4 regions of the Nonomuraea sp. NPDC049152 genome follow, and region 3 is predicted to be linked to each of the others. Evidence: riboswitches for the same ligand, from Rfam matches in the RefSeq annotation. Region 3 holds a riboswitch; each other region holds the start of a gene.

Region 1 (4,145 bases), on a different contig from region 3:
GCGGCTACGCTCTCGCCGGATCCCGGACAGTTAGGACCCGGCCGAAGGGCGCCAGGCCGCCTATGGTGCTGAGTGGCAGGCGGTCAGGCGCCGCCGGCTACTCGTGCGGTGATGTCGTCACCGATCTCGTGCGTCGTACGGCCGGCCCACCCGGCCAGGCGATCCACGATGTCGTCGGCGACGGCCTGCTCGACGCGGGCCGCCTCCTCGGTCAGGCCGAGGTGGTCGAGCATCATGGCGACGGACAGGATGGTGGCGGTCGGGTCGGCCTTGCCCTGACCCGCGATGTCGGGGGCGCTGCCGTGGACAGGCTCGAACATGCTGGGCGCGGTCCTGTCGGGGTTGATGTTGCCGCTGGCGGCCAGCCCGATGCCGCCGGCGATGGCGGCGCCGATGTCGGTGATGATGTCGCCGAACAGGTTGTCGGTGACGATCACGTCGAAGCGCTCCGGCTGGCTGACGAAGAACATCGAGGCCGCGTCGACGTGCTGGTAGTCGGTCGTGACGTCGGGGAAGTCCGCGGCCACCCGGTTGAGGGTGCGCATCCAGAGGTCGCCCGCGTAGGTGAGCACGTTGGTCTTGTGGACCAGCGTGAGCTTCTTGCGGGGGCGCTCGGCGGCCTTGGCGAAGGCGTAGCGGACCACGCGCTCGACGCCGAAGGCGGTGTTGAGCGACTCCTGGGTGGCGATCTCGTGCGGGGTGCCGCGACGCAGGACGCCGCCGGCGCCGGCGTAGAGGCTCTCGGTGCCCTCGCGGACGACGATCATGTCGATGTCTTCAGCGCGGGTGTCGGCCAGCGGGGTCTCCACGCCGGGGAAGAGCTTCACCGGGCGCAGGTTGACGTAGTGGTCGAGCTCGAAGCGGAGTCGGAGCAGCAGGTCACGCTCGAGGATCCCCGGGGGGACGCTCGGGTCGCCGATCGCGCCGAGCAGGATGGCGTCGTAACCGCGCAGCTCCTGCAGGGTTTCCTCGGTGAGGGTCTCACCGGTGGCGTTGTAGCGGGTGGCGCCCAGATCGTAGTGGGTGGTCTCGATCTTGGCGCCGACCGCTTCCAGGACCTTGAGCCCTTCGGCGACGACCTCGGTGCCGATCCCGTCACCGGGAATGACGGCCAGACGAATGTTGCGCGACTCCATGGCCGGTACCTTACCGGGTCGTCTCGACTGTCGAACACCGCATCTCATTTCCCGGACACGTCGTTTTGTCGGGTTTGCGGTCTTTTGACCCTTTCGTTAGAGTCCCTGCCAGCCTAATCCGCTGCGATGGTCGCACGGAGCCGGGGACCCATTCCCCCTTGGGGCGAATCGGCACCCCCATGCCGTAGGGCGGCTTCCACGCCCGAGCCCGTCAGCTAACCCGGTCGGCCCCGTGGAAGGACATTCCCCTGTCTCGCATCGTCACGGCTGCCGTTCTCGGCGGCCTCCTCGCCGCAGGATCAGCCGCCGCCGCCTCCCCCGCGTCGGCCACCCCCATCCAGGTCGAGACCCTCAAGAGCCAGCCGGTCCAACCTGGCCAGAACCAGCCCGTCGAGGGCGACCCCGCTCGTACGGTGACCCTCACCGGAGCGGACATCAAGAAGGCCCAGCTCAAGCAGATGCCCAAGCCCGCATGGCAGATCGCGCTGAAGTTCGCGATGTCCAAGCGGGGCACGCCGTACGTGTGGGGCGGCACCAGCCCCAGCGGCTACGACTGCTCGGGGCTGATGATGAAGGCCTACGAGAAGGCGGGGATCGAGCTTCCCCGCGTGGCCCGCGACCAGTACCAGGCATTCGACAAGAAGATCAAGTGGAAGAACCTGCAGCCCGGCGATCTGGTCTTCTTCAGCAATCTCGGGCACGTCGGGATGATCTCCAAGGACGGCTACATGGTGCACGCGCCGCACAGCGGCGACGTGGTGAAGGAGGAGAAGCTCAGCCCGTGGCGGCGACAGGCATTCGTCGGCGCGGTGCGGCCTGACCCGAAGGGCGTGGCGCAGGCGAAGGAACTGATCGAGGCGAAGACCGAGGCGGCCCCCGCGTCAATGCGGGCCACCCTCTAGGCTCCGATCACCCCGAGGCCGACGGAGTCGCGCATCAGCCCGGGAATCCCAGGGGACGACGGTCTCCCGGGGTTCCCGGGCTGATGCGTGCCCGGAGAAGGAGTGGGAGCGGGATCCCAGCCTCGCGGGAGTCCCTGGCCGATGCGTGCCCGGAGAAGGAGTGGGAGTGGGTTCGCCCCGGTGGAGCAGGGGGAACTCCACCGGGTGGTCCCGTTCAGCGGGGGGAGGGGGAGCCGCCGTTGTCCCTGCGATCCAGCGCGATCTGAACGGCCTCCGCCGCCTCGTCGTCATGATCTTCGGCGCGGTTCCATGGATACATGTCGTACACGTGACTCATCTCGTTTCGCGGACGCGAATGGATTCGGACGTCGGATCCCGGTCGCGAATCCGACCGGGCCTGATCTCGTGCGGTCCGGATCACGGACCGGACGAAGGGGGCTTAAGGCCGACGCAACGCCGCTCACCGCGACGGGTCGCCGACCTGCCCTAACAGGCCCCGTCGCGGCTGGTAATAAGTACGAGTACCCAGCTCATCCATTCCAAAGTACCTGGCACGGTCCAGGCTGTCTCGTAGGACGTCCGAATATCTCACTATTTGAGACGTCCATTGCGGTGGTGGAAACAGGAACGCCCTCCCGCACCAGGGCGGGAAGGCGTTCCGGAGAGGGGAAACGAGACGGTCAGTCGGTGAGGTCCACCGAGCGCCCGCTGTCGGCGCCGATCTCGGCCACGATCTGGTCCATCACGTCAGCCGGGATCGCCGAGTCGACGGTCAGCGCGATCAGCGCCTTGCCGCCCTTGACGTCCCGCGCCACCTGCATCGAGGCGATGTTGATGCCCTTCTCGCCCAGCAGGTGACCCACGACGCCGACGATGCCGGGCCGGTCGGTGTAGGTGAAGAAGGCCAGGTGGTCGGTCGGCTCGATCTCCATCTCGTAGCCGTTGACCTCGACGATCTTGGTGACCTGGCGCGGCCCCGAGAGCGTGCCCGACACCGAGACGGTCCGGCCGTCGGCCAGCACGCCGCGGACGGTGACGACGTTGCGCCAGTCGGGGCTCTCCGAGCTGGTGACCAGTTCGACGGTCAGCCCGCGCTCCTTGGCCAGCAGCGGCGCGTTGACGTAGGTGACCGCGTCCTCGACGATGTCGATGAAGACGCCCTTGAGCGCGGCCAGCTCCAGCACCCGCACGTCCTGCGCCGCGATCTCGCCACGCACCTCGACGTCGAGCTTGGTGGCGGTCTCACCGGCGAGCGCGGTGAAGACGCGGCCCAGCTTCTCGGCCAGCGGCAGGCCGGGCTTGACCTCCTCGGCGACGGCGCCGCCCTGGACGTTGACCGCGTCGGGCACGAACTCGCCCGCGAGGGCGAGCTTGACGCTGCGAGCCACCTGGGTGCCCGCCTTCTCCTGCGCCTCGTGGGTGGAGGCGCCGAGGTGCGGCGTGGCGACGACCTGGTCCAGCTCGAACAGCGGGCTGTCGGTGCAGGGCTCCTTGGCGAACACGTCGAGGCCCGCGCCCGCCACGCGGCCCTCCTTGATCGCGGAGTAGAGCGCGGCCTCATCGACGATGCCGCCGCGGGCCACGTTGATGATCCGCACCGACGGCTTGACCTCGTGCAGCTCCTTGTCGCCGATGAGACCGACGGTCTCCTTCGACTTGGGCAGGTGCACGGTGAGGAAGTCGGCGGTCCTGATGACCTCTTCGAGGCTGACCAGCTTGACGCCCATCGCCGCGGCGCGGGCCGGGGGCAGGTAGGGGTCGTAGGCGATCAGCTCGACGCCGAACGGCTGCAGCCGCTGGGCCACCAGCTGGCCGATCTTGCCCAGCCCGAGGATGCCGACGATCTTCTCGTCGAGCTCGACACCGGTGTACTTGGACCGCTTCCACTCGCCGTTCTTGAGCGCGGCGTGGGCCTGCGCGGTGTTGCGGGCGCTGGCCAGGATGAGCGCGATCGTCTGCTCGGCGGCGCTGGTGATGTTGGAGGTCGGCGCGTTCACGACCATGACCCCGGCCTTCGTCGCCGCCTCGACGTCGACGTTGTCGAGGCCGACACCCGCGCGCGCCACGACGCGCAGTTTCGGCGCCGCGGCGACGGCCTCTGCGTCCA
Region 2 (4,145 bases), on a different contig from region 3:
GCGACAGCGTGGACGGGGCCGCCGACCGTTCGCGCAACTGGTCGTCGGTCAGGCCCTCGCACTTGATCGCGAGCGTCTCGCGGTGCCAGTCGAGCCAGGCGTCGAGCATGTCCCGCTCGTCTGCTACGAACGGGGTATTGATGCGGGTTTCTGTCATAACGAGTGATTATGGACCCGCTGGAGGAGTGACGCCGACCGTTCCCCGCATGCCGAAGCGCGACCTGATGCCCCCTGGAGTCCACCACCGCGCCGCCTCGTGCCAGCCCGGCACGCGGTAGGTGGGATGGATGATCAGCGTCCCGTCGTCGCGGTTCTGGATCTGCGGGCCGTTGAAGCAGGGGTGCACGCCGTAGAACACCAGCGCGCCGCCGGGGCGCAGGACGCGGTCAGCCGTCCAGCAGCACGGGGAGGCCGGCCAGCCGCCACGACATGGGCAGGAGCTGCCGTTCCAGCTTCTCCGGAGCCACCGCCAGGCGCAGTCGAGGGAAGCGCGACAGCAGCCCGCTGAAGGCCACCTCGCCCTCCTGGCGGGCCAGCGCCGCCCCCAGGCAGTAGTGCAGGCCGTGTCCGAAGCCCACGTGGACCTCGCGCCTGCTGTCGGGCTCGCGGGCGATGTCGAGCCGGTCGGGGTCGCCGAACCTGCGCGGGTCGAAGTTCGCGCTCACGATCACCGCCATCACGGGCTCGCCCTGCTTGACCACCGTGCCGCCGAGCTGGACGTCCTCGGCCGCGTAGCGCAGGCGCGTGCCGTGGACGGGGCCGCACCAGCGCATGAGCTCGTGGACGGCGCGCGGCATCAGCGAGGGCTCGGCGCGGAGCCTGGCGAGCTGGTCGGGATGGGTGAGCAGGGCCGCGGTCCCGTTCCCGATCAGATGGGCGGTGGTCTCGTGGCCCGCGAGGACGAGCGTGAGCACCATGGTGACCAGTTCGGTGTCGGTGAAGCGGTCGCCGTCCTCGTCGTGGGCTCTGATCAGCCCGGTGAGCAGGTCGTCGGCGGGCTCGGCGCGGCGGCGGGGGATGAGGTCGCGGATGTGGTCGACGATGCCGATGAGCGGCTCGACCAGGGCGCCAGGCTCCATGGTGGTCATGCGGGCGCCCCACGCCCGCCACTGCGCCCGGTCGGCCTCGGGGATGCCGACGAGCTCACAGATGACGGTGATGGGGAGCGGGTAGGCGTACTCCTCGACGAGGTCGACGACGCGGTCGGTCGGCAGCGCGTCGAGGAGGGCGGCGCTGATCTCCTCCACCCGCGGCCGCAGCTCCATGACGCGCCTGGCGGTGAAGGCGCGCGAGACCAGCCTGCGCAGCCTGAGGTGGTCCTCGCCGTCGAGGTCGAGGATGCCGCGGGTGAGGTAGACGGCGTACTCGGGCGGGACGCCCCTCGCCTGGGTGAGCTTCTCCCGCAGGTTGGAGACGTCGGCGCCCGGCACGTTGCCGGGGTCGTTGACGAAGCGGTGGTCGCTCAGCACGGTCTTCACGTCGTCGTACCGGGTGACCAGCCAGATCGGGGTGTCCTGCCCGGGGAAGGAGGCGTGGAGGACGGGCGCCTCCTCCCTGAGCTCGGCGAAGCCGCTGAAGGGGTCGGTCAGCAGGCCGGGATCCATCAGGTTGACGGTCTTCATGAGCGCCTCTCGTGACCGGAAGGAGGAATCTGGTCATCGAGTCAAACGTACGCCCGCCGCCGACCCCCTGCAAGGATCAGTTCATCGAGATGTGCACGTGGTCGTAGTGGTTGGCGGTGACGCTGCCGCGGTCGGACATGGCACGCCAGCCGCTGCCACTGTTGATCCGCTGCCGCCAGATCACGTACTTGATGCCCAGGCGGCTCTGGTTCTTCAGCGCCCACGCGGCGACCTGGTCGCCGAGCGCCCTGTTGACGGCCGTCGGTGTGGCGCCGCCCGAGCTCATCATGAAGTCGCAGGCGCGACCGAGCGGATGCTCTCCGCTGCCGCCCGACCGGTAGCAGCCCACCTCGAACGGCAGCGCGAACGTCTTCTTGATCGTGTCGCGCATGAGCGTGGTCCGCGGCGTGATGTTCTCCGAGCCCGTGGGCAGCTCGGGCGCCCAGCTGCCGTCGCTCTTGCGCCCCGGACCTGTCGGCACGAGCTTCTGGAGCTTCTTCTCGATGTCCTTGATCATGCCCTCGGCCTCCTTCCGGTCGTCGGCGACCTGGTCGGTCTCCGTCTTGATCCGGTCGGCGAGCGCGAGCGCGTCGGCGGCGGCCTGCTTCTTGGTGTCGCGGGCCGCGGCGACGCTCTTGACCACGGCGTCCTGCTCGGCGCTCATCTGCTCGAGCAGTGCGGAGGTGGTGAGGTCGGGGGTGTAGAGCAGCGTCGGCAGGTCGGGGGTGCCGGCCTGGTAACGCATCTCAGTGATCTTGGAGGCTTCGGTCTCTGCCCTGGTCAGGGTCTGCTCGGCCGTCGCCAGCCGCTCCTTCGCCTTCTCGGCGGCCTTCCGCGCCTCGGCCAGCGACACGCGCTTGGCGTTGTAGCTCTCGATGAGCTTGTCGACCTTGGAGTTGAGCTGCTTCAGCTCGGCCCGCAACGCGGGTTCGGACGGCTTGGAGGCAGCCGAGGCCGCGGTCGCCGAACCGGTTACGAGGGACAACGCGGCAAGAAAGCCGCATGCGAAACGAGACGTGGGGGACGCCACGAACGATCCTCTCCGTCTGCCGACCGGGTTAGCTGACGGGTTCGGGCGGGAGATGCGGCCCTACCACTCGCGTGGATACACCCCAGGTTCTTGGTGGGTCCCCGGTTCCCGGGCAACGCGCCCGGGATTAGGCATGTAACGGCTGTGAAAGCCGGTGAAAGGGGATATTAGTAGTAAATGTCCGGTAATGCGAGTTCAAGCGGACATCAATTAGTGATCTACCTGTGATCGAAGTAGTCTCGCGGCCTCCTCGGGCAGCACGTCGTTGACGAACGCGCCCATCGCCGACTCCGAGCCCGCGAGGTACTTGAGCTTCTCCGGGGCCCGGCGGATGCTGAACAGCTCCAGGTGAAGATACGCCAGGTCACGGCCCTGCCGTACGGGAGCCTGGTGCCACGCGGCGACGTACGGCATGACCACGCCGAACAGCCCGTCGAGCGCCCGCAGCACGCGGGTGTAGACGGGGCCGAAGGCGGCGCGCTCCTCCTGGGTGAGCGCGGCCAGATCGGGCACCTGGCGGTGCGGGTAGAGGTGGACCTCGAACGGGTAGCGGGCGGCGGCGGGCACGAACGCGGTCCACAGCTCGTTGCCGGCGACCACGCGCTCGCCGGCGCGCTCCGCGGCCAGCACGTCGGCGAAGAGGTTCGGCCGACGGGCCGCGGCCGCCAGGTGCTGGCGGGTGCGCGGGGTCACGTAGGGGTAGGCGTAGATCTGGCCGTGCGGGTGGGCCAGGGTGATGCCGATCTCCGCGCCCCTGTTCTCGAAGCAGAACACCTGCTCCACGCCGGGGATGGCCGACAGCTCGGCGGTGCGGTCGGCCCAGGCCTCCATGACCAGCTCCACCTGGTCGTCAGGGAGCGCGGAGAAGGACGAGTCGTGGTCGGAGGTGAAGCAGACCACCTCGCAGCGCCCCACGCCGGGACGCACCTCGCTCAGGCCGCCGGGGTCGGTGTAGGAACCCAGATGGGTGGAGAAGCTCGGGAACCTGTTCTCGAAGACGACCACGTCGTACTCCGAAGCGGGGATCTCGGTCGGCATGCCGGGCTTCGACGGGCACAGCGGGCACTCGCTGGCCGGAGGCAGGAAGGTACGGGTCTGCCGGTGGCCCGCCATCGCCACCCACTCCTCGGTGAGCGGGTCGTAGCGCAACTCGGAGGCGACGGGCCTGGGCGGCAGTTCGCGCTCGTCGATCGCGCTCCTGTCGGCGTCGTCGCGCCGATCGAAGTAGATCAGCTCTCGGCCGTCGGCCATGTGCGCGATGGTGCGCTTCACTTCGTGTCCTCCGCGATGATCAGTTCTCCCGCCCGCTCGGCCAGCTCCGCGCGAGCCTCCTCCGGCAGGTTCGCGTCGCTGATGACGACGTCGGCCTCCGACAGCTCCGCGATCGTGCTGATGCCGACCGTGCCCCACTTGGTGTGGTCGGCGGGGACCACCAGCCGGTGCGCGGAGGCGACCAGTTCCCTGTCGGTCTCCGACTCCAGCAGGTTCGGCGT
Region 3 (4,145 bases):
ACAGCACCGGCCTCAAGTACACCGGCTCCGCCTCAGGCAACGCCGCCTCCGTGCTCAGCTTCGCCTACGCGCAGATCGGCAAGCCGTACCAGTACGGCGGGACGGGACCCGGCGGCTGGGACTGCTCGGGCCTGACGCAGGCCTCGTGGCGGGCAGGCGGCGTGTCGCTGCCGCGCACGACCTGGGAGCAGTGGGCGTGGGGCGCCAAGCGCAGGGTCTCCCTCGACTCGTTGCAGCCCGGCGACCTCATCTTCAGCTCCGGTCTCGGACACGTGGGCATCTACGCGGGCGGCGGCAAGATCGTGCACGCGCCCCAGACGGGTGACGTCGTGAAGGTCGTCCCGATGTCCTCCTACGGCGGGCGGCTCGTCGGCGCCATCCGCCCGTAGTTCTCGCTCAACTCGCGCAGCACCCCCAGGTAGGCGCTCACTGCGGGCGGGCGGCCCGGCGAAGGCAGGAAGACCGCGCTGATCCGCCTGGCGGGCAGCCGCGGCGACGGCTCCACCAGCCTGATGTCGGCGCGTACGGCCCTGCCCGCGATCGACGGGTAGAGCATCACGCCGACGCCTGCCGCCACCAGGCCCTGACGGCCGTTCCAGTCGTCGCACAGGTGGTTGACCCTCGGCGCGCCGCCCATCGCGGCCGCCAGCTCCGCGATCGGGCCCAGGCAGTCGGGGTGGGTGCCGTCGACCCATGGCTCGGCGGCCAGGTCGGCCAGCCGTACGCGCTCGGCCGCCGCCAGCGGATGCCCGGCGGGCAGGGCGACCAGCAGCTCGTCCTCGAACAGGTCGAGCACCTCGAGCCCCGGCTCGGGCGCGCGATCCCACGAGGTGCGCAGGGCGACGTCGATCGTGCCCTCCAGCAGGCCCTCGCCGCCGACGGTGAGGGAGAGCTCGACGGCTGGGCGCGCCGCGGCGAAGCGGCGGAAGCTCTCGGGCACGAACCAGGTGGCCGCGCTGGGGAAGGCGGCGACCCTGACGCTGCCTGCCTCCGCCGTGGTGAAGGCCCGCAACCTGGTCTCGAACAGGCTCATCCCGTTGAGCACGGCCTCGGCCTGCTCGAGGGCCGCCAGGCCCGCCTCGGTCGGCTGGACGCCTCTGGGACGGCGGTGGAAGAGCGTGACGCCGACGCGGCGTTCGAGCGTGGCGATCTGCCTCGAGACGGCGGGCTGGGTCATTGACAGGGCCTCGGCCGCTCCCGAGAACGAGCCGCGCCGTCCGACCTCCAGCAGGACGCGCAACGCCCACCCATCAAGCATGCGAAGGCCCTCTTTTCGCTGATGTTACGGGTGTGACTGAAGTGACAGATGGGACCTGACAAGTCGGCATTTATGCAAGTGTGAGTAGGGTCACATTCGAATAACGAAACACTTCGTGGAGCAGCGGATCCTGTTCTGACAAGTATGGGTTAGTGATCTTGACATCTTTACTCCGGCTTTGCCTGCCGTTGGGCATCCGGGTACCTTCTCGCTTCGCGGCGACCAAGCCATGGCGCAGGCAACGTCCACCGGCCCCGATGTGGCCGGTGTGCACGCATAAAGATCCGCTGGTCGCCGCGCCGAGCCCCCAGACAGGCGTGCGCGGTCGACCTGCCGAGTCCGTGCGGCATGGAGCACGGAGCCGGGGAACCACGTTCCTGGGGTGAATCCGGCCTGAAGGCCGGAAGGGCGACTTCCACGCCCGAACCCGTCAGCTAACCCGGTAGGCATTCGTGGAAGTCCCAAGGAGACGTTCTGTCTACCCCCTTGAAGAAAACCCGTCTGTCCTGCCTTGCCCTGAGCGGCGTCGTGGCGGCGATGGGAGGAGTCGTCCTCCACGCACCCACGGCACAGGCGACCGTGACCGTGAAGGCGGTGACCGCCGTGAGAACGGTGAGCGCCGTGAAGACGGCCGCGGCGTCGACGTCCAAGGCGAAGCGGCAGACCAGAACCGCTCGGCAGAGGGTGAAGGCCACCAAGGCCGTCACCATGGCGAGAAGGCAGCTCGGCGACCCCTACCGCTTCGGCGGCACGGGACCGGGCGCCTTCGACTGCTCAGGACTGGTCCAGTACGCCTGGGCCAAGGCCGGCATCAAGATCCCGCGCGTGACGTACAGCCAGTACGCACGCATCAAGAAGAAGGTCACGTGGAGCAACCTCAAGCCAGGTGACCTGATGTTCTTTCGCGGGAAGGGCCACGTGGGCATGTTCGTCGGCCACGGCCGGATGATCCACTCGCCGAGCACAGGCAAGACCGTGCGGATCGAGAAGCTCAACGGCTGGCGCAAGGCCTCCTTCGCCGGCGCGGTTCGCCCCGGCGCCTAGCCGGACGTCCAGAGCCCCGTCCATCCCCCCTCGGACGGGGCTCTGGCCTGTCCGGGCTAGCATCGCAGCCGTGGTGACCCGCAGAACGCTGCTGGCGGCCGCGCTGGCCTGCCCGGTGATCTGCACGGTGGCGGGGTCGGCGGGGCGGTGGCTGCCGCCCGCGGCCAGAGGACTGTGGGAGTCGGGCGTCACCGTGGCGTACGGCAAGCGCTCGCTCGTCGTCGGCCACCACGCCGAGGCCGCCCTCCTCCGCGACCTCGCCTCCAGGGCCGACACGGCGGCACTCACCGTCTCCACCGTCCTGCGGCGTGCCGTACGGCCGCTGGTGTTGATGCCCTCGACCACCGCGGAGGCGGCCGCGCTCGCGGGCACGGGACCCGTGGAAGGTCTCGCCGCGCTGGCCTCGGCGGGCCGCGTGATCGTCCTGCCCGGCGCCTTCGCGCGGCTGACGCCTGTCGGCCGCGACGTCGTCCTCACCCACGAGCTCACCCACGTGGCCGCCGGAGCCGAAGGCCGGCCGGTGTGGCTGCGGGAGGGCTTCGCCGACTACGTCGGCTACCTGCGCTCCGGGCTCGGCACGCCGGTCGCGGCGGCGGAGCTGACGGCCGAGGCACGCGCGGGCCGGCTCCCCTCCTCGCTGCCCGCCGACGCCGACTTCGCGCCGGGCTCGCCACGGCTCGCACAGGTCTACCAGGAGGCGTGGCTGGCCTGCCGCCTGATCGCCACCAGGTACGGCAGGCAGGCGCTCGTCGACCTCTACTATCGGGCTGCCGGAAAGGATCTCGGCCAGGCGCTGGAGCCACTGGGCCTGTCGGTCCGCACGCTCGCCGCGCACTGGCGGGAGTATGTCCGGAACGAGCTGACCGACGTGGGGGGAAACCGATGAGGTGGCTGGACCGGCGGGCGGGCATCGCGCTGGTGGTGCTCGGAGTGGCGATCCTCGCGGTCGTGGCGCTCACCACGCCATGGGACCTCATGCGGGACGGTCCCTCCGTACCACCCGATCCCGCACGGGACTTCACCGCCGCCCAGATCGCCCGTTCCCGCGCCTTCGACGCGGCCACCAGCGCGCCCGCCTACCTGTCGCTCGGGCTGACCATCGTGTTCGCGGGGCTGCTCGTGGCCACGCCCCTCGGCGAGCGCCTGCTCGGCAGCCTCAGGGGGCCGTGGTGGCTGCGGGTCATCCTCGGCGTCGTCGTGCTGACCGCCGTCGTCGAGCTGCTGCGCTGGCCGCTCGGCGTCTGGTACGAGACCGAGCTGCGCGCCTTCGGGCTCTCCACCCAGAACTGGGGGAGCTGGACGGGCGACAGACTGAAGGGCATCGGCGTGCGCGTGGCGCTGCTGTCCGTCATCGTGCTGGTGATCGTCGGTCTGGCCAGGCGCTTCAAGAGCTGGTGGGTGCCCGCGGCCGTCGGCGCGTTCGTGCTGACGGTGGGCGCCTCGTTCATCTATCCCATCGTCTTCGAGCCGCTCTTCAACGACTTCACCTCGATGCCCGCGGGACAACTGCGTACCGACCTGCTCGACCTGGCCGAGCGCGCCGACGTACCCGTCGAGGACGTGCTCGTCGCCGACGCCTCCCGCAGGACCACCGCGCTGAACGCCTACGTGTCGGGGTTCGGCGCCACGCGCAGGATCGTCGTCTACGACACGCTGCTCGCCGCGCCGGAGAAGGAGGTGGAGCTGATCATCGCGCACGAGCTGGGGCACGCCAAGTACAACGACGTGCTCAACGGCACGCTCGTGGGCGGGCTCGGCGCCGCCTTCGGGGTGGTGCTGCTGTTCTGCCTGGCTCCGCTGTGGCGGCGGCCGCTCTCGGATCCGCTGACGGTAGGCGCCATCA
Region 4 (4,145 bases), on a different contig from region 3:
CGAGACGAGCGGCTTGCTCGGGCCGAGACGTCGCAGGGTTGTGCTGTTGGTGGGAGGGCTCCCGATGGATGTGCTCACCGACGACGGAGTCGTGCTGAGCCAGGATGACCTGGAACTCCTCGCGGAGTTGGCCAAGGGCGTCACGGTCGACCGCGTGGGCAGGACGCTGGAGATCAGCGGCCGCACGGTCCGTCGTCGCCTGCGCGTCATCTGCGACAGGATCGGCGTGGCCACGGCGATCGAGGCGGTGGCCTGGGCGGCGCGCCGAAGACTCATCTAGCCGACGCTGATCGGCGGCGCGGCCGGGTCGGTGGTGTGGACGGGTCCCGCCCAGTCGGCTGCGGACGGTCCCGTCTAGTCGGCGATGCGGACGGCTCCCGCGAACGGCCTGTTGCCGATCGCGGCGATCCGGACGACGTCGCCGGTCTGGGGCGCGTGCACCATCATCCCGCCGCCGAGGTAGATGCCCACGTGATGCAGGTCGCTGTAGAAGAAGACCAGGTCGCCGGGGCGCAGCTGCTCGCGCGTGATGTGGGTGCCGGCCGTCCACTGGTCGCCGGTGTAGTGCGGCAGGCTGATGCCGACGCGCTGGTAGGCGGCCATGACCAGCCCCGAGCAGTCGTAGGAGCCTGGACCCTCGGCACCCCACACGTACGGCTTGAGCTGCTGCGTCAGCGCCCACCGCGCGGCCTCCGCCGCCTTGCCGCTGCCGATGATCGGCAGGTTGACCCTGGTGGCGCGGGTGCCCGGCCGGCCGGCCTCGCCGATCGCCCTCTTGAACAGGCTGCTCTCGACCTTGGCCACCATCGAGGTGATCTTGTCGCGCTTGCCGCCGAGGTCGTCGACGAGCTTCTGGACCTCGGCCAGCCGCGTCTTGGCCGTCGCCTTGGCCTTCTCGGCGGCGGCGATGGAATCGGCGAGCGCCTTGACCTCCTGGCCCTGCTGCTGGTTGAGGGCGAAGGAGGTGGCGGCGGCGTCGAGGAAGGCGTCAGGGTCGGCCGAGTTGGCGAAGGCGAGCCCGTCGGTGAGGCCGCCGGACATGTAGGTGCTCTCGGCCAGGAGGGTGGCCCGCGCCCGCTTGGCGGCCAGGTCGGCCTCGCTGGTGGCCAGGATCTTCTTGGCGTTGTCCGCGGACTTCTTGACGCTCTTGAGCTTCTCGCGCTGGCCGTTGTACTGCTCGGTGAGCGTCTCGATGTCGTTGTGGAGCTTCTCGACGCGCTTGGAGAGCTCCTTGAGCGACGGCTTGGGATCGGCAGTGGCCGAGCCCAGAGGCGTGGTGAGGGCCAGCACGGCCATCGCGGCGCCCACGATCGCGAACCGTTTCCTGTAGGAACCCGGTTCGTGGGGGCGGGCGTGCTCGCCCGCGGACTTCCCCTCGCGGATGCGCCTGCGCTTCACCAACCAGCTCCTCTCGTAGTCGCCGACCGGGTTAGCTGACGGGTTCGGGCCGGAGCAGCCCTACCGAGCGCGAGCTCGGACTCACCCCTTGACGGCTGGTGGCCGCCGGCGGGTCCCCGGCTCCCCGTGTGGGGGATTAGGCGTGTCTCCACGCCTGGCGCGTGGGGGACATCGTCGGTGGACACTAGTGCAAGCAAGGTTCGTGCTCAACCAGAACTGCCAATCCAGTAGAGGAAGCGCATCCGAAGGATCACGGGCAGATCACACAAAAGGCCGATCGACCAGGAGGTTGCAAAGCCTTTACTGAGATTCACGATGGTTTGTCGGGCTTGTCGTGCAGAGATGCGGACTGTGCTCGCCTCGCTACAGAGCGCCATGTGACGGCAGTTAAGGATGGGCCGAAACGGGCTAGGTACGCTGAAGGGCCATGGAGCAGGTCGTCGAGCGCGCAATGCAGGACACCGAGATCGTCGTACGGCGAGCCCGCACGCCGGACGTCAGGTCGATCAGGCGCCTGGTCGACATCTACGCGGGAGCGGGCCGAAAGCTGCTGGAAAAAGCCACGGTCACGCTGTACGAGGATGTCCAGGAGTTCTGGGTCGCCGAGCGCGGCGGCCAGGTCGTCGGCTGCGGCGCGCTCCACGTGCTCTGGGAGGATCTCGCCGAAATTCGCACGGTCGCCGTGGACCCCGCGGTCAAAGGTTCAGGTATCGGTCACCGTATTGTTACCGCGCTGGTGAGAACGGCCCGCGACCTGGGGCTTCGGAGGGTCTTCTGCCTGACGTTCGAGGTCGACTTCTTCACCCGGCATGGCTTCGTCCCGATCCAGGGAACTCCGGTATCGCCCGAGGTCTACGCCGAGTTGCTGGCCTCCTACGACGAGGGTGTGGCCGAGTTTCTCGACCTCGAGCACGTCAAGCCCAACACCCTTGGCAACACCAGGATGCTGCTCCATCTGGAAGCAGTTGACTATGGCGTTGACCAAGAGGAAAGGTGATTGTTGATACTCATGTCGATACGTTGGGCAACAGCAAGCATGTGTCCTGACATGTGCCACATGCGCCATCGAAGCGAGGTGACACGGTGAGCACCGGACAGCCGCCGTATCCGCAGGATCAACCTGATGAGAATTCCGGATACGGTCAGCAGAACGCAGGACGCCCGGGCGAGCAGCCCGATCCTGACGTGACGATCGTCGGCTACCGCCAGGACGGCGGCGGCTACGGTCAGCCGTCACAGGCGCAGCAGCCCGACTACGGTCAGCAGCAGGGCTACGGCCAGCAGCAGCAGGGGTACGGCCAGCAGGGCTACAGCCAGCCCGGCTACGGTCAGCAGCAGGGCTACGGCCAGCAGGCCGCGTCCTCGGGCCAGCAGCCCGGCTACGGCCAGCAGCAGCCTCCCTATGGCCAGCAGCCCTCCTCCTCGGGGCAGCAGCCCTCCTACGGGCAGCCGGACTACGGCCAGCAGCCCGGCTACGGACAGCAGCAGCCCTCCTACGGCCAGCAGCCCGGCTACGGCCAGCAGCAGCCCTCCTCCAGCCAGCAGCCCGGCTACGGCCAGCCGGACTACGGTCAGCAGCAGGGGTACGGCCAGCAGGCCTCCTCGGGCCAGCCGCCGGAGTACGGTCAATCCGGCTCCGGCCAGCAGCCGGAGTACGGTCAGCCCGGCTATGGCCAGCAGCCCGGCTACGGCCAGCCCGCGTCCGGTCAGCAGCCTGGCTATGGCCAGCAGCAGCCCTCCTACGGCCAGCAGCCCGGTTACGGTCAGCAGCCCCAGCAGGGCTACGGTCAGCAGGGCCAGTCGCAGCCCGGCTACGGCCAGCAGTCGCCCTACGGCCAGCAGCAGCCCTACGCCCAGCCCGGCTACGGCCAGCAGCAGCAGCCCGCCTACGGGCAGCCCGGCTACGGCCAGCCGTACGGGGCTCCGGCCGGAGTGCAGCCGCCGGGCGCGCCCGCCCCGCTCGCCGAGTGGTGGCAGCGTCTGGTCGCCCGCATCGTCGACGGCGTGATCTTCGGGATCTTCTGGTTCATCATGAGCGCGATCCTCTTCGCGGTCCTGTTCGCCAGTTACGACATCAACACCGGTGCGACGAGCGGCCTGAGCGCGGGCGTGCTCACGGCGATCCTCGCCGTCATCGCAACACTGTTCTACGTGGGCTACGAGTTCCTGCTGACCAAGTCCAAGGGACAGACTCTGGGCAAGATGGTCATGGGCATCAAGATCGTCCCGGTCGGTGGAACCGTGGGCCCCGGCGGCCTATCCAGCGACGCCGCGATCAAGCGGGCGGCCATCACCTGGGGCGGTGCCATTCTCAACCTGGTGCCGTGGTTCGGCGGGCTTCTCGCGTTCGCCGCGATGGGCGTCAACGCCGCCTCCCAGCTCTGGGACAAGCCGTTGCAGCAGACCTTCGCCGACAAGGTGGCGAACACCGTCGTCGTGAAGATCAAGTAAGGCGATACCTGTAAAACGGGGGTCGGCATGAGGCCGGCTCCCGTTTTCGTGTCCTAGGCCCTGTAATCGCGGTCGGCGGGCGTACAGAATGGGCCTTATGGTCGCGCCGCCGGCGGGAGTGCGGGCCGTACCGGCTGATTGGTGGGAACGGCTCGTCGCGCGAAGCATTGAGGCCCTCGTCATCGGGGTCTTCTATTACATCCTGTTCATCGCGGCCTGGGGTTTGTTGCGGACTGTAGGCCTTCTCGCGGTGTATGGCGACTGGCTGCCGGGGTTGTTGGCCTGGCTCGTCATCG

The links. Region 3 has a riboswitch for cyclic di-AMP ahead of AB0B45_RS01845 (C40 family peptidase). Riboswitches for the same ligand answer to the same signal wherever they lie in the genome.
Region 1: it holds a riboswitch for cyclic di-AMP, as region 3 does, so the genes downstream of both, AB0B45_RS06505 (C40 family peptidase) here and AB0B45_RS01845 (C40 family peptidase) in region 3, are expected to answer to the same signal.
Region 2: it holds a riboswitch for cyclic di-AMP, as region 3 does, so the genes downstream of both, AB0B45_RS26900 (hypothetical protein) here and AB0B45_RS01845 (C40 family peptidase) in region 3, are expected to answer to the same signal.
Region 4: it holds a riboswitch for cyclic di-AMP, as region 3 does, so the genes downstream of both, AB0B45_RS30850 (NlpC/P60 family protein) here and AB0B45_RS01845 (C40 family peptidase) in region 3, are expected to answer to the same signal.

Annotation. Positions count from the first base shown of each region.
Region 1 covers NZ_JBEZDO010000003.1:10,236-14,380, reverse strand. Annotated here, with positions in the region: gene AB0B45_RS06510 (3-isopropylmalate dehydrogenase) at 84-1,136, opposite strand; cyclic di-AMP (ydaO/yuaA leader) riboswitch at 1,237-1,381, shown strand; gene AB0B45_RS06505 (C40 family peptidase) at 1,550-2,038, shown strand; gene serA (phosphoglycerate dehydrogenase) at 2,719-4,145, opposite strand, start outside.
Region 2 covers NZ_JBEZDO010000015.1:207,712-211,856, forward strand. Annotated here, with positions in the region: gene AB0B45_RS26885 (DinB family protein) at 1-157, opposite strand, end outside; gene AB0B45_RS26890 (hypothetical protein) at 167-358, opposite strand; gene AB0B45_RS26895 (cytochrome P450) at 387-1,622, opposite strand; gene AB0B45_RS26900 (hypothetical protein) at 1,699-2,607, opposite strand; cyclic di-AMP (ydaO/yuaA leader) riboswitch at 2,656-2,796, opposite strand; gene galT (galactose-1-phosphate uridylyltransferase) at 2,863-3,924, opposite strand; gene AB0B45_RS26910 (DeoR/GlpR family DNA-binding transcription regulator) at 3,921-4,145, opposite strand, start outside.
Region 3 covers NZ_JBEZDO010000001.1:385,864-390,008, reverse strand. Annotated here, with positions in the region: gene AB0B45_RS01855 (NlpC/P60 family protein) at 1-389, shown strand, start outside; gene AB0B45_RS01850 (LysR family transcriptional regulator) at 353-1,258, opposite strand; cyclic di-AMP (ydaO/yuaA leader) riboswitch at 1,580-1,722, shown strand; gene AB0B45_RS01845 (C40 family peptidase) at 1,745-2,302, shown strand; gene AB0B45_RS01840 (hypothetical protein) at 2,373-3,188, shown strand; gene AB0B45_RS01835 (M48 family metallopeptidase) at 3,185-4,145, shown strand, end outside.
Region 4 covers NZ_JBEZDO010000019.1:134,176-138,320, reverse strand. Annotated here, with positions in the region: gene AB0B45_RS30855 (LuxR C-terminal-related transcriptional regulator) at 65-280, shown strand; gene AB0B45_RS30850 (NlpC/P60 family protein) at 355-1,398, opposite strand; cyclic di-AMP (ydaO/yuaA leader) riboswitch at 1,404-1,551, opposite strand; gene AB0B45_RS30845 (amino-acid N-acetyltransferase) at 1,826-2,395, shown strand; gene AB0B45_RS30840 (RDD family protein) at 2,482-3,849, shown strand; gene AB0B45_RS30835 (RDD family protein) at 3,947-4,145, shown strand, end outside.